3 linked regions of the Thermoleptolyngbya sichuanensis A183 genome follow. Each later gene encodes a partner of the first gene's protein in a complex. Links are inferred from orthologs where the notes say so. Each region holds a gene or a part of one and is shown in the gene's direction. Other genes may lie near its edges.

Region 1 (3,029 bases):
GCGGACGCATCGGCGCAGGTCTGGATCGGGACACCTGCTGACGACGAATTTCAGAAGTAGTCATAGAAGATGAGTCCTCAATCTGACATCGGCGATTAAGCAAAACCGCTATTCCAAACCCAATGTCCTAACGTGCCAAGCGTTACAAGCTTTGCTCAGCCAAGTGTAAAGCAGTACACTGTCCCCATTAGATACGAATCCAAGACCAAAAAGGATTTGAGAATGGCTCAGAAATCTCCAGGCCGTCAGTCTTCTCCCACGTTCTCGGTCTATCCCAATGCCTAATCCAGCGCGATCGCCCAGGTAAGCGATATCGGTAAACCCTATAGGTAAGCCATAGGTATATCAGCCAGCCCTTTCGCTAACTGTTGTCTCGCTAACTGTTGCATGGGTAACGCCGTACAGATAACGCCGAGTTCCCGCAGCGTTCTTGACGAAGCACCCCTTATGATTGCCCATAATCTACTGAAACCGAGAACCCAAACCGATCGCTCAAGCAAATTACTCAAGCGAATTGCTCAAGCGAATTGCTCAGGCGAACTACTCAAACCGTACATTCCCACAAATAGCTGAGAACAATCTGAGTGTGCTGAGAACATCCTGAAGTGCTAAGTGTGACAAAGACATCCTGAAGTATGAGGCTGAAACCCATCCGAACTGATCTGGCAAAGCTCCTCTCAAACCATGCCACACGCTTCAAGGTGCGACAATTAAGCTCTAACGGCGGAATTTCTAGCTGATCTGGCCCGAGATCTGGTTCGATTACCTCTGGCTTAACCTTCCATCAAAAACCCGTATCGCAGAAATCTAGAAAATCCCGCATAATCTTAAGAGAACGCAACAGTCTGGTGTTTGTACAAGTGCGGCGATCGCCGCGATTAGCCCCTAACCGAGTTCAGGAGACGGTTCGCCTATGGCCATGATCGAAACCAAAACCGAACCCATGGTGCTCAACATGGGTCCCCATCACCCCTCGATGCACGGGGTGTTGCGGCTCATCGTCACTCTGGACGGGGAAGACGTGGTGGACTGTGAACCTGTGATTGGCTATCTGCATCGCGGCATGGAAAAAATTGCCGAAAGCCGCACGCCTGTGATGTACGTGCCCTACGTCAGCCGATGGGACTACGCAGCGGGCATGTTCAACGAAGCGGTTGTCGTCAATGCCATCGAAAAGCTGGCTGACGTGCCCGTGCCCAAGCGAGCCAGCTACATCCGCGTCATCATGCTGGAGCTAAACCGCATCGCCAACCACCTGCTGTGGCTTGGCCCCTTCCTGGCAGACGTGGGGGCCCAAACGCCCTTCTTCTATATTTTCCGCGAACGGGAAATGATCTATGACCTGTGGGAAGCTGCGACCGGCTACCGCATGGTGAACAACAACTACTGGCGAATTGGCGGCATTGCGGCTGACCTGCCCTACGGCTGGGTGGACAAGTGCGCCGACTTTTGCGACTACTTCCTGCCAAAGGTCGATGAATACGAGAAGCTGATTACCAATAACCCGATCTTCCGCCGCCGCGTCGAGGGTATTGGCACCATCACCCGCGAAGATGCGATTAACTGGGGGTTGTCTGGCCCAATGCTGCGAGCTTCGGGGGTCAAGTGGGATCTCCGCAAGGTCGATCACTACGAGTCCTACGACGACTTTGACTGGGAAATTCATTGGGAAACCGCGGGAGACTGTCTGGCGCGTTACCTGGTGCGGATTCGCGAAATGCGCGAGTCGGTCAAGATCATTCGCCAGGCCCTGGCAGGCTTGCCGGGTGGCCCCTACGAAAACCTGGAAGCCCAGCGGATGAATGCTGGCCCAAAGTCGGAGTGGAACAGCTTTGACTATCAGTTCATCGGCAAAAAAGTTGCGCCAACGTTCAAGATTCCCAGGGGTGAAAACTACGTCCGCATTGAAAGCGGCAAAGGCGAAATCGGCATCTACGTGATCGGCGATGACAATGTGTTTCCCTGGCGGTTCAAGATTCGCGCCGCCGACTTCAACAATCTGCAAATCCTGCCTCACCTGCTGAAGGGCGTGAAGGTGGCAGACGTGGTGGCCATTTTGGGCAGCATCGACGTGATTATGGGTTCGGTTGACCGATAGTGGTCCGAGCGGGACACATTGCACAACCTGCCATAGCACCACACGCTACATGGCTAGTACAGTTTTCACTTGGTTTCCGCTCGTTTTATTCATCTCTGCGGCTCGAGACAAGGGTTTCGAGCCACTTTAATATGCTCTCGCGATTCGTTTCTTTGCAGAGCAGCAAGGGACTTATTGTGGAGGCTGGATGGAACCTGATCTAGGGCGATCGCGTCATAAGGGCTATCTTCACCTGATGCATCCCGGTTCAGCGTCGCTCAGCGTTTTCTTGGTCGATTTCTTAGTCGATTTCTTGGTCGGCGGTTCACCCGTTTGGGTCAATCTTGTACAAATGGATTGACTTACACATTCCAACCAAGGATAAATAAGTATGTTTACATTTAGGTAAGTATGTTTACATTCCACGATCTGCTCAGATCTTTTTGGGCGGCGTGGCGGGTTTCACAGTTCCGGTGCGTAGAGTCTGGCGCAGGGTTCTGAGGCTTTCCGAAATTCCAGCAGCAATGGCTGGATCACTAGAAACAACGACCTCTTTGGAAGCGCGTTCGAGTTCGATTCACGTATCAGAAAGCTCGATGGAATTAGCAACAACACTGAGGGGGCATACCGTCCACAACGCGGTGCGTGAGGTCGGCATCAACCCCAACTACTGGTATCCCGTTTACTGGGCTGAAGATTTGCAGCCGGGTCAGGTGGCGCAAGTGGTGGTCTGGCAGCAGGCGATCGCCCTCTACCGCACCCCCGATGGACAGGTCTACGCGATGGAGGATGCCTGCCCTCACAAAGGGGTAGAGCTACACAAGGGCAAGGTCAAGGGCGATCGCCTGGTGTGCCCCTATCACGGCTGGGAATTCAACTCAGACGGGCAATGTGCCCATATTCCCTATCTGCCGCCCAATCAAAAACTGCCCTGCGCCCAAGCCCGCAGCTA
Region 2 (3,129 bases), 1.7 Mb from region 1 along the record:
ACCCCTGCCTTTTGCGTACTAGCTTTCTGCATACTAAAAGCCTTCAAAAGCCATGTCGTAGGTTCAGCAATTTCCAGATTCCGGTTCACAGGTAGTGTCCCTCGGAAGGATAGAACCAACTGGAACATAACTAGTGCCAATAGCTTAGAGCTAATTTGTAAAGGAGCCTGAAAGCCTTGTTAATCAAGGATTTCCGAGAAACCGCTTTTCCTGGGCAAGCATGACCTCAAAGCCACACATGCCAAGAGTTTCAGGCTTCTTAAGATTTGCTTCATAAATTAGCTCTTAGAGCCAACGAAGCCATTTTCAGGTATTTAGCATTAGACGCTGCCGTTGAGCCTTTCCATTTCATCCTTACCGGAGAATTCACGGTGGCCCGGTGATTTTACTAGGCTTTACCGGGAAAATACTGAAACAGGGCAACTTGTTAAAGAACTATTAAAAGCGTCCGACTAAAGCATCCTACTTATCGGACAGGTGATTAGGGGTTTATGGCCTCTACCAGTGGCCCTGTCAACCCAAGCGTCAGCAGAGCGTTGCAAGCTTGCAACAAACCTCCTATCGGCGCAGCCAGGGAATGTCGTGATTCCACGGAATGCGGCGGACGATGAAGCGACAGAGAACGGCGTGGGTGGTTACGTCGTCATCGACCTGGCGCTCCTGCTCCACCAGCAGCAGCAACAGCCGCAGCGAAAACTCTAGCTTGCCGTCATCGGGCAGTCCCCGCGCTGCACCTAGGTCTACCAGCGGCGCAGCCACCTGCAAAATGCCCTCCGGAGTCCGCTTCAGCATGTCTTCTGCTACAATCCGTTCGCTGAGCGATTTGCCTGGTGCAATGACGCTGAACACCTGCGGACGAGAGAGATCGAGATTCATGCTGGGCGTAATTCGGATGACCCGGCGCGATCGCCCTTGAAAATTGGTCAGCGAACTGCGATCCCAATCCACATAAATCGGCGCTGGAGATCCATTGCTAATGCTGAGTGCCAAATCGGTAATTGGCTCAAACCCATAGCGCGGCTTCAGCCCCACATTAATATTGACCTTGCCCTGCAAATCGGCGCGGGTCAGTTCTTCCTTCAAGCCATCTCGGTCAAGCTGCACCGTCGCCCAGTCTTCCATCTCGCCCAGCGCCTGCCGCGCCACATACACCAGCGTCAGCGCATACACCACAATAATCAGCAAATCTAAACCCACCATGAGCGATGCGCCTTATCAAGAGGCCGTATCGAGATCCTGAATCAAACCATTCAAATTTCTGAAGGCTAGTCAAACAAAACCGAATCCTTGCAAACAGTTCAGGCTCTCAAAACAATGTAAAAAGAGAGTAACATTATCAGAGATTCGGCTTGTCGAGTCCTGATGTTTCACTAAGCTTCACCGGGCTGCGCTAGCAGGGCCGCATCCTAGTGTTGCACTTAAGCTAATCAAGTGGCAGGTGACTTCGTGTTTGTTCTCAGTGGCTACGAATACCTTCTAGGATTCCTCATTGTCTGTGGCATCGTTCCGTTTTTAGCGCTAGGGTTGTCTTGGGTGCTGCGTCCCAGCAAACGAGCTGGCGTGGAGCGGCGCACCACCTATGAGTCCGGCATGGAGCCAATCGGCGGAGCCTGGATTCAGTTCAACATCCGCTACTACATGTTTTCGCTGGTGTTCGTCATTTTTGACGTGGAAACGGTGTTTCTCTACCCTTGGGCGGTCGCCTTTAACCAGCTAGGGCTGCTGGCCTTTGTCGAAGCACTGATTTTCATTGCAATCCTGGTTGTCGGTCTTGTATATGCGTGGCGGAAAGGAGCACTGGAATGGTCATGAATCCTGGCACAACGGAACCTAAGAACTTGCTAGAAGGTCTACAGAACCCCATCGGTCGCCCAGAGGTTACGAAGGATCTTTCGGAAAACGTGATCCTGACCACAGTCGATGATTTGCACAACTGGGCGCGGCTGTCGAGCCTCTGGCCGCTGCTCTATGGAACGGCTTGCTGCTTTATTGAGTTTGCGGCGCTGATTGGCTCCCGGTTTGACTTTGACCGCTTTGGTCTGCTGCCGCGATCCAGTCCGCGCCAGGCCGACCTAATCATCACTGCTGGCACTATCACTATGAAGATGGCTCCAGCGCTGGTGCGGCTTTATGAGCAGATGCCCGATCCGAAGTATGTGATCGCGATGGGGGCCTGTACAATTACGGGCGGCATGTTCAGCATGGACTCGCCAACGGCAGTGCGCGGCGTAGACAAGCTAATTCCCGTGGATGTCTACATTCCTGGCTGCCCGCCGCGTCCCGAAGCAATTATCGATGCCATCATCAAGCTGCGGAAGAAAATTTCTAGCGAGGCGCTGGCAGAACGGGGCGAAGTGGCGCAAACCCACCGCTATTACACTATTTCCCACGGCATGAAGGAAGTATCGCCGATTCTGACTGGGAAGTATCTGGAGGCAGACACACGCAAGGCTCCGCCGAAGGAGCTGGCCGAAGCGTTTGGAATGCCTATGTCGCCCGCGTTAGAAGCTGAAAAGGAGGCTGTGGATCGTGGCTGAAGAGACAACCCCTACTCCCCAGGAAACCCCTGAAGCTGCGCCGATTGTCGAAGTTGGCAAGGTGTCTAAGTGGCTCGCTGAGAACGGCTTTGAGCATGAAGCCCTGGAGCTGGATCATCTGGGTGTAGAAGTGCTGAAGGTGGATCGGGAGTTTCTAATTCCCTTTGCAACGGCGCTCTACGCCTATGGGTTCAACTGTTTGCAGTGTCAGGCGGCCTACGACGCGGGGCCAGGCGAAGACTTGGTGAGTACCTATCACCTAATCAAGATTGCCGATAACGTCGATCGCCCGGAAGAGGTGCGCGTGAAGGTGTTTGTGCCGCGTGAAGACCCGCGAGTGCCTTCGGTCTATTGGATCTGGAAGGGGGCCGACTGGCAGGAGCGTGAGAGCTACGATATGTATGGCATTGTCTATGAAGGGCATCCTAACCCGAAGCGGATCTTGATGCCGGAAGATTGGGTCGGTTTCCCTTTGCGGAAGGACTACATTTCGCCCGACTTCTTTGAATTGCAAGACGCTTACTAACGTATTGAGCAAACGGTATTGGGCAAATTTGTCCGAATATTCCAGAATATTCCGCCAGAATATTCC
Region 3 (3,080 bases), 1.7 Mb from region 1 along the record:
AGCGGCGCAGCCACCTGCAAAATGCCCTCCGGAGTCCGCTTCAGCATGTCTTCTGCTACAATCCGTTCGCTGAGCGATTTGCCTGGTGCAATGACGCTGAACACCTGCGGACGAGAGAGATCGAGATTCATGCTGGGCGTAATTCGGATGACCCGGCGCGATCGCCCTTGAAAATTGGTCAGCGAACTGCGATCCCAATCCACATAAATCGGCGCTGGAGATCCATTGCTAATGCTGAGTGCCAAATCGGTAATTGGCTCAAACCCATAGCGCGGCTTCAGCCCCACATTAATATTGACCTTGCCCTGCAAATCGGCGCGGGTCAGTTCTTCCTTCAAGCCATCTCGGTCAAGCTGCACCGTCGCCCAGTCTTCCATCTCGCCCAGCGCCTGCCGCGCCACATACACCAGCGTCAGCGCATACACCACAATAATCAGCAAATCTAAACCCACCATGAGCGATGCGCCTTATCAAGAGGCCGTATCGAGATCCTGAATCAAACCATTCAAATTTCTGAAGGCTAGTCAAACAAAACCGAATCCTTGCAAACAGTTCAGGCTCTCAAAACAATGTAAAAAGAGAGTAACATTATCAGAGATTCGGCTTGTCGAGTCCTGATGTTTCACTAAGCTTCACCGGGCTGCGCTAGCAGGGCCGCATCCTAGTGTTGCACTTAAGCTAATCAAGTGGCAGGTGACTTCGTGTTTGTTCTCAGTGGCTACGAATACCTTCTAGGATTCCTCATTGTCTGTGGCATCGTTCCGTTTTTAGCGCTAGGGTTGTCTTGGGTGCTGCGTCCCAGCAAACGAGCTGGCGTGGAGCGGCGCACCACCTATGAGTCCGGCATGGAGCCAATCGGCGGAGCCTGGATTCAGTTCAACATCCGCTACTACATGTTTTCGCTGGTGTTCGTCATTTTTGACGTGGAAACGGTGTTTCTCTACCCTTGGGCGGTCGCCTTTAACCAGCTAGGGCTGCTGGCCTTTGTCGAAGCACTGATTTTCATTGCAATCCTGGTTGTCGGTCTTGTATATGCGTGGCGGAAAGGAGCACTGGAATGGTCATGAATCCTGGCACAACGGAACCTAAGAACTTGCTAGAAGGTCTACAGAACCCCATCGGTCGCCCAGAGGTTACGAAGGATCTTTCGGAAAACGTGATCCTGACCACAGTCGATGATTTGCACAACTGGGCGCGGCTGTCGAGCCTCTGGCCGCTGCTCTATGGAACGGCTTGCTGCTTTATTGAGTTTGCGGCGCTGATTGGCTCCCGGTTTGACTTTGACCGCTTTGGTCTGCTGCCGCGATCCAGTCCGCGCCAGGCCGACCTAATCATCACTGCTGGCACTATCACTATGAAGATGGCTCCAGCGCTGGTGCGGCTTTATGAGCAGATGCCCGATCCGAAGTATGTGATCGCGATGGGGGCCTGTACAATTACGGGCGGCATGTTCAGCATGGACTCGCCAACGGCAGTGCGCGGCGTAGACAAGCTAATTCCCGTGGATGTCTACATTCCTGGCTGCCCGCCGCGTCCCGAAGCAATTATCGATGCCATCATCAAGCTGCGGAAGAAAATTTCTAGCGAGGCGCTGGCAGAACGGGGCGAAGTGGCGCAAACCCACCGCTATTACACTATTTCCCACGGCATGAAGGAAGTATCGCCGATTCTGACTGGGAAGTATCTGGAGGCAGACACACGCAAGGCTCCGCCGAAGGAGCTGGCCGAAGCGTTTGGAATGCCTATGTCGCCCGCGTTAGAAGCTGAAAAGGAGGCTGTGGATCGTGGCTGAAGAGACAACCCCTACTCCCCAGGAAACCCCTGAAGCTGCGCCGATTGTCGAAGTTGGCAAGGTGTCTAAGTGGCTCGCTGAGAACGGCTTTGAGCATGAAGCCCTGGAGCTGGATCATCTGGGTGTAGAAGTGCTGAAGGTGGATCGGGAGTTTCTAATTCCCTTTGCAACGGCGCTCTACGCCTATGGGTTCAACTGTTTGCAGTGTCAGGCGGCCTACGACGCGGGGCCAGGCGAAGACTTGGTGAGTACCTATCACCTAATCAAGATTGCCGATAACGTCGATCGCCCGGAAGAGGTGCGCGTGAAGGTGTTTGTGCCGCGTGAAGACCCGCGAGTGCCTTCGGTCTATTGGATCTGGAAGGGGGCCGACTGGCAGGAGCGTGAGAGCTACGATATGTATGGCATTGTCTATGAAGGGCATCCTAACCCGAAGCGGATCTTGATGCCGGAAGATTGGGTCGGTTTCCCTTTGCGGAAGGACTACATTTCGCCCGACTTCTTTGAATTGCAAGACGCTTACTAACGTATTGAGCAAACGGTATTGGGCAAATTTGTCCGAATATTCCAGAATATTCCGCCAGAATATTCCAAATGTAATGACTGGTTGTGTCACGCCTGGGGGCTTTTTGCTCTTGGGCGTTTTGCTGTTTGGTATGGCAGTTGCCTAGTAGGGTATTTGGGTTAGTGGGGGATTTGGGGCGATCGCCCCGATAACAACCCGACAAAAACCCGACAAAAACCCGATAAAAAGTTGATTCATCTGGGAAGTGCCGTGCTAGACTTGCGGGCAAAAATCGACATCTAGCAGGCGATCGCCCTTTGTCCGCTATCTGTAGCGCGATCGCCCATCCTTCCCCTCACTTCTGCAAGCTTATGACGGCATCGTTTTTTTCTCTGTGGTATAGGTCAAATCTGCGCGCTAGGCGTTTAGCAGGGGGGGGGCCTTGGGTGCGTCTGGTGCTGGGGGCGATCGCCCTGGGTAGCAGTGTCGGCATTGCAGCGCCCGTCAGTGCAGGCCCGGCCGAGCCGGGATCTACGAGTTTCATAGCGCAGCCCCAGCGCATGGCACAGCGCACGGTACAGCGCGTCGTAGATGGGCTGCCGCCGCCGCCGGATGCTGGAGTGGGAACATTCTATCCGCAGCCGGGAGCCGCCGTGGGGTCAGACGGGCGCGGGACAAGCACGGCCCAATTTTCAGGCCAGCAGTACGTGGTTATCGTAAATGGCAACAGTCCGCTGCTGCTGTCTCAGGTGCAGCAAGTTGCCCCCGGCGCTGGACTCCAGT

Evidence for each region.
Region 2: the proteins of HPC62_RS05430 (region 1) and ndhC are in contact, whole or in part, in a cryo-EM structure (PDB 6ZJN), measured with the Thermus thermophilus proteins. The link is inferred for Thermoleptolyngbya sichuanensis A183 from one-to-one orthologs. Residues at the interface, in WP_223903221.1 of Thermus thermophilus: Met26, Thr27, Asn29, Gly31, Pro32, His34; in WP_096411116.1 of Thermus thermophilus: Glu45, Ser46, Asn48, Pro50, Ala51, Gly52, Glu53.
Region 3: the proteins of HPC62_RS05430 (region 1) and HPC62_RS12255 are in contact, whole or in part, in a cryo-EM structure (PDB 6KHJ), measured with the Thermosynechococcus vestitus proteins. The link is inferred for Thermoleptolyngbya sichuanensis A183 from one-to-one orthologs. Residues at the interface, in WP_011057128.1 of Thermosynechococcus vestitus: Pro17, His18, His19, Pro20, Ser21, Met22, Val25, Arg27, Met29, Thr31, Ile38, Asp39, Cys40, Glu41, Pro42, Val43, Ile44, Gly45, Tyr46, Leu47, His48, Arg49, Gly50, Met51, Lys53, Ile54, Asn57, Arg58, Pro65, Tyr66; in WP_011056552.1 of Thermosynechococcus vestitus: Leu46, Met47, Tyr48, Thr50, Ala51, Cys52, Phe54, Ile55, Glu56, Ala58, Ala59, Ile61, Gly62, Ser63, Arg64, Phe65, Asn76, Pro78, Thr89, Thr91, Lys93, Met94, Ala97, Leu101, Met123, Phe124, Ser126, Asp127, Ser128, Tyr129.

The regions. Positions count from the first base shown.
Region 1 is NZ_CP053661.1:1,268,633-1,271,661, reverse strand. Bases 130-3,005 are described here. They hold HPC62_RS05430 (NAD(P)H-quinone oxidoreductase subunit H), read left to right. Parts: upstream 130-913; coding sequence 914-2,098; downstream 2,099-3,005. Other genes in these bases: HPC62_RS05420 (aromatic ring-hydroxylating dioxygenase subunit alpha), read left to right, coding at 2,674-3,005; HPC62_RS05425 (hypothetical protein), read left to right, coding at 2,286-2,438. In the rest of the region: HPC62_RS05435 (glycosyltransferase family 2 protein), read right to left, coding at 1-64; more of HPC62_RS05420, read left to right, coding at 3,006-3,029.
Region 2 is NZ_CP053661.1:2,930,059-2,933,187, reverse strand. Bases 154-3,129 are described here. They hold ndhC (photosynthetic/respiratory NAD(P)H-quinone oxidoreductase subunit C), read left to right. Parts: upstream 154-1,446; coding sequence 1,447-1,812; downstream 1,813-3,129. Other genes in these bases: HPC62_RS12250 (NAD(P)H-quinone oxidoreductase subunit J), read left to right, coding at 2,530-3,063; HPC62_RS12255 (NADH dehydrogenase subunit K), read left to right, coding at 1,809-2,537; HPC62_RS12265 (hypothetical protein), read right to left, coding at 559-1,200. UniProt on the Escherichia coli protein: NDH-1 shuttles electrons from NADH, via FMN and iron-sulfur (Fe-S) centers, to quinones in the respiratory chain. The immediate electron acceptor for the enzyme in this species is believed to be ubiquinone.
Region 3 is NZ_CP053661.1:2,929,363-2,932,442, reverse strand. Bases 1-2,927 are described here. They hold HPC62_RS12255 (NADH dehydrogenase subunit K), read left to right. Parts: upstream 1-1,063; coding sequence 1,064-1,792; downstream 1,793-2,927. Other genes in these bases: HPC62_RS12245 (SPOR domain-containing protein), read left to right, coding at 2,744-2,927; HPC62_RS12250 (NAD(P)H-quinone oxidoreductase subunit J), read left to right, coding at 1,785-2,318; ndhC (photosynthetic/respiratory NAD(P)H-quinone oxidoreductase subunit C), read left to right, coding at 702-1,067; HPC62_RS12265 (hypothetical protein), read right to left, coding at 1-455. In the rest of the region: more of HPC62_RS12245, read left to right, coding at 2,928-3,080. UniProt on the Escherichia coli protein: NDH-1 shuttles electrons from NADH, via FMN and iron-sulfur (Fe-S) centers, to quinones in the respiratory chain. The immediate electron acceptor for the enzyme in this species is ubiquinone.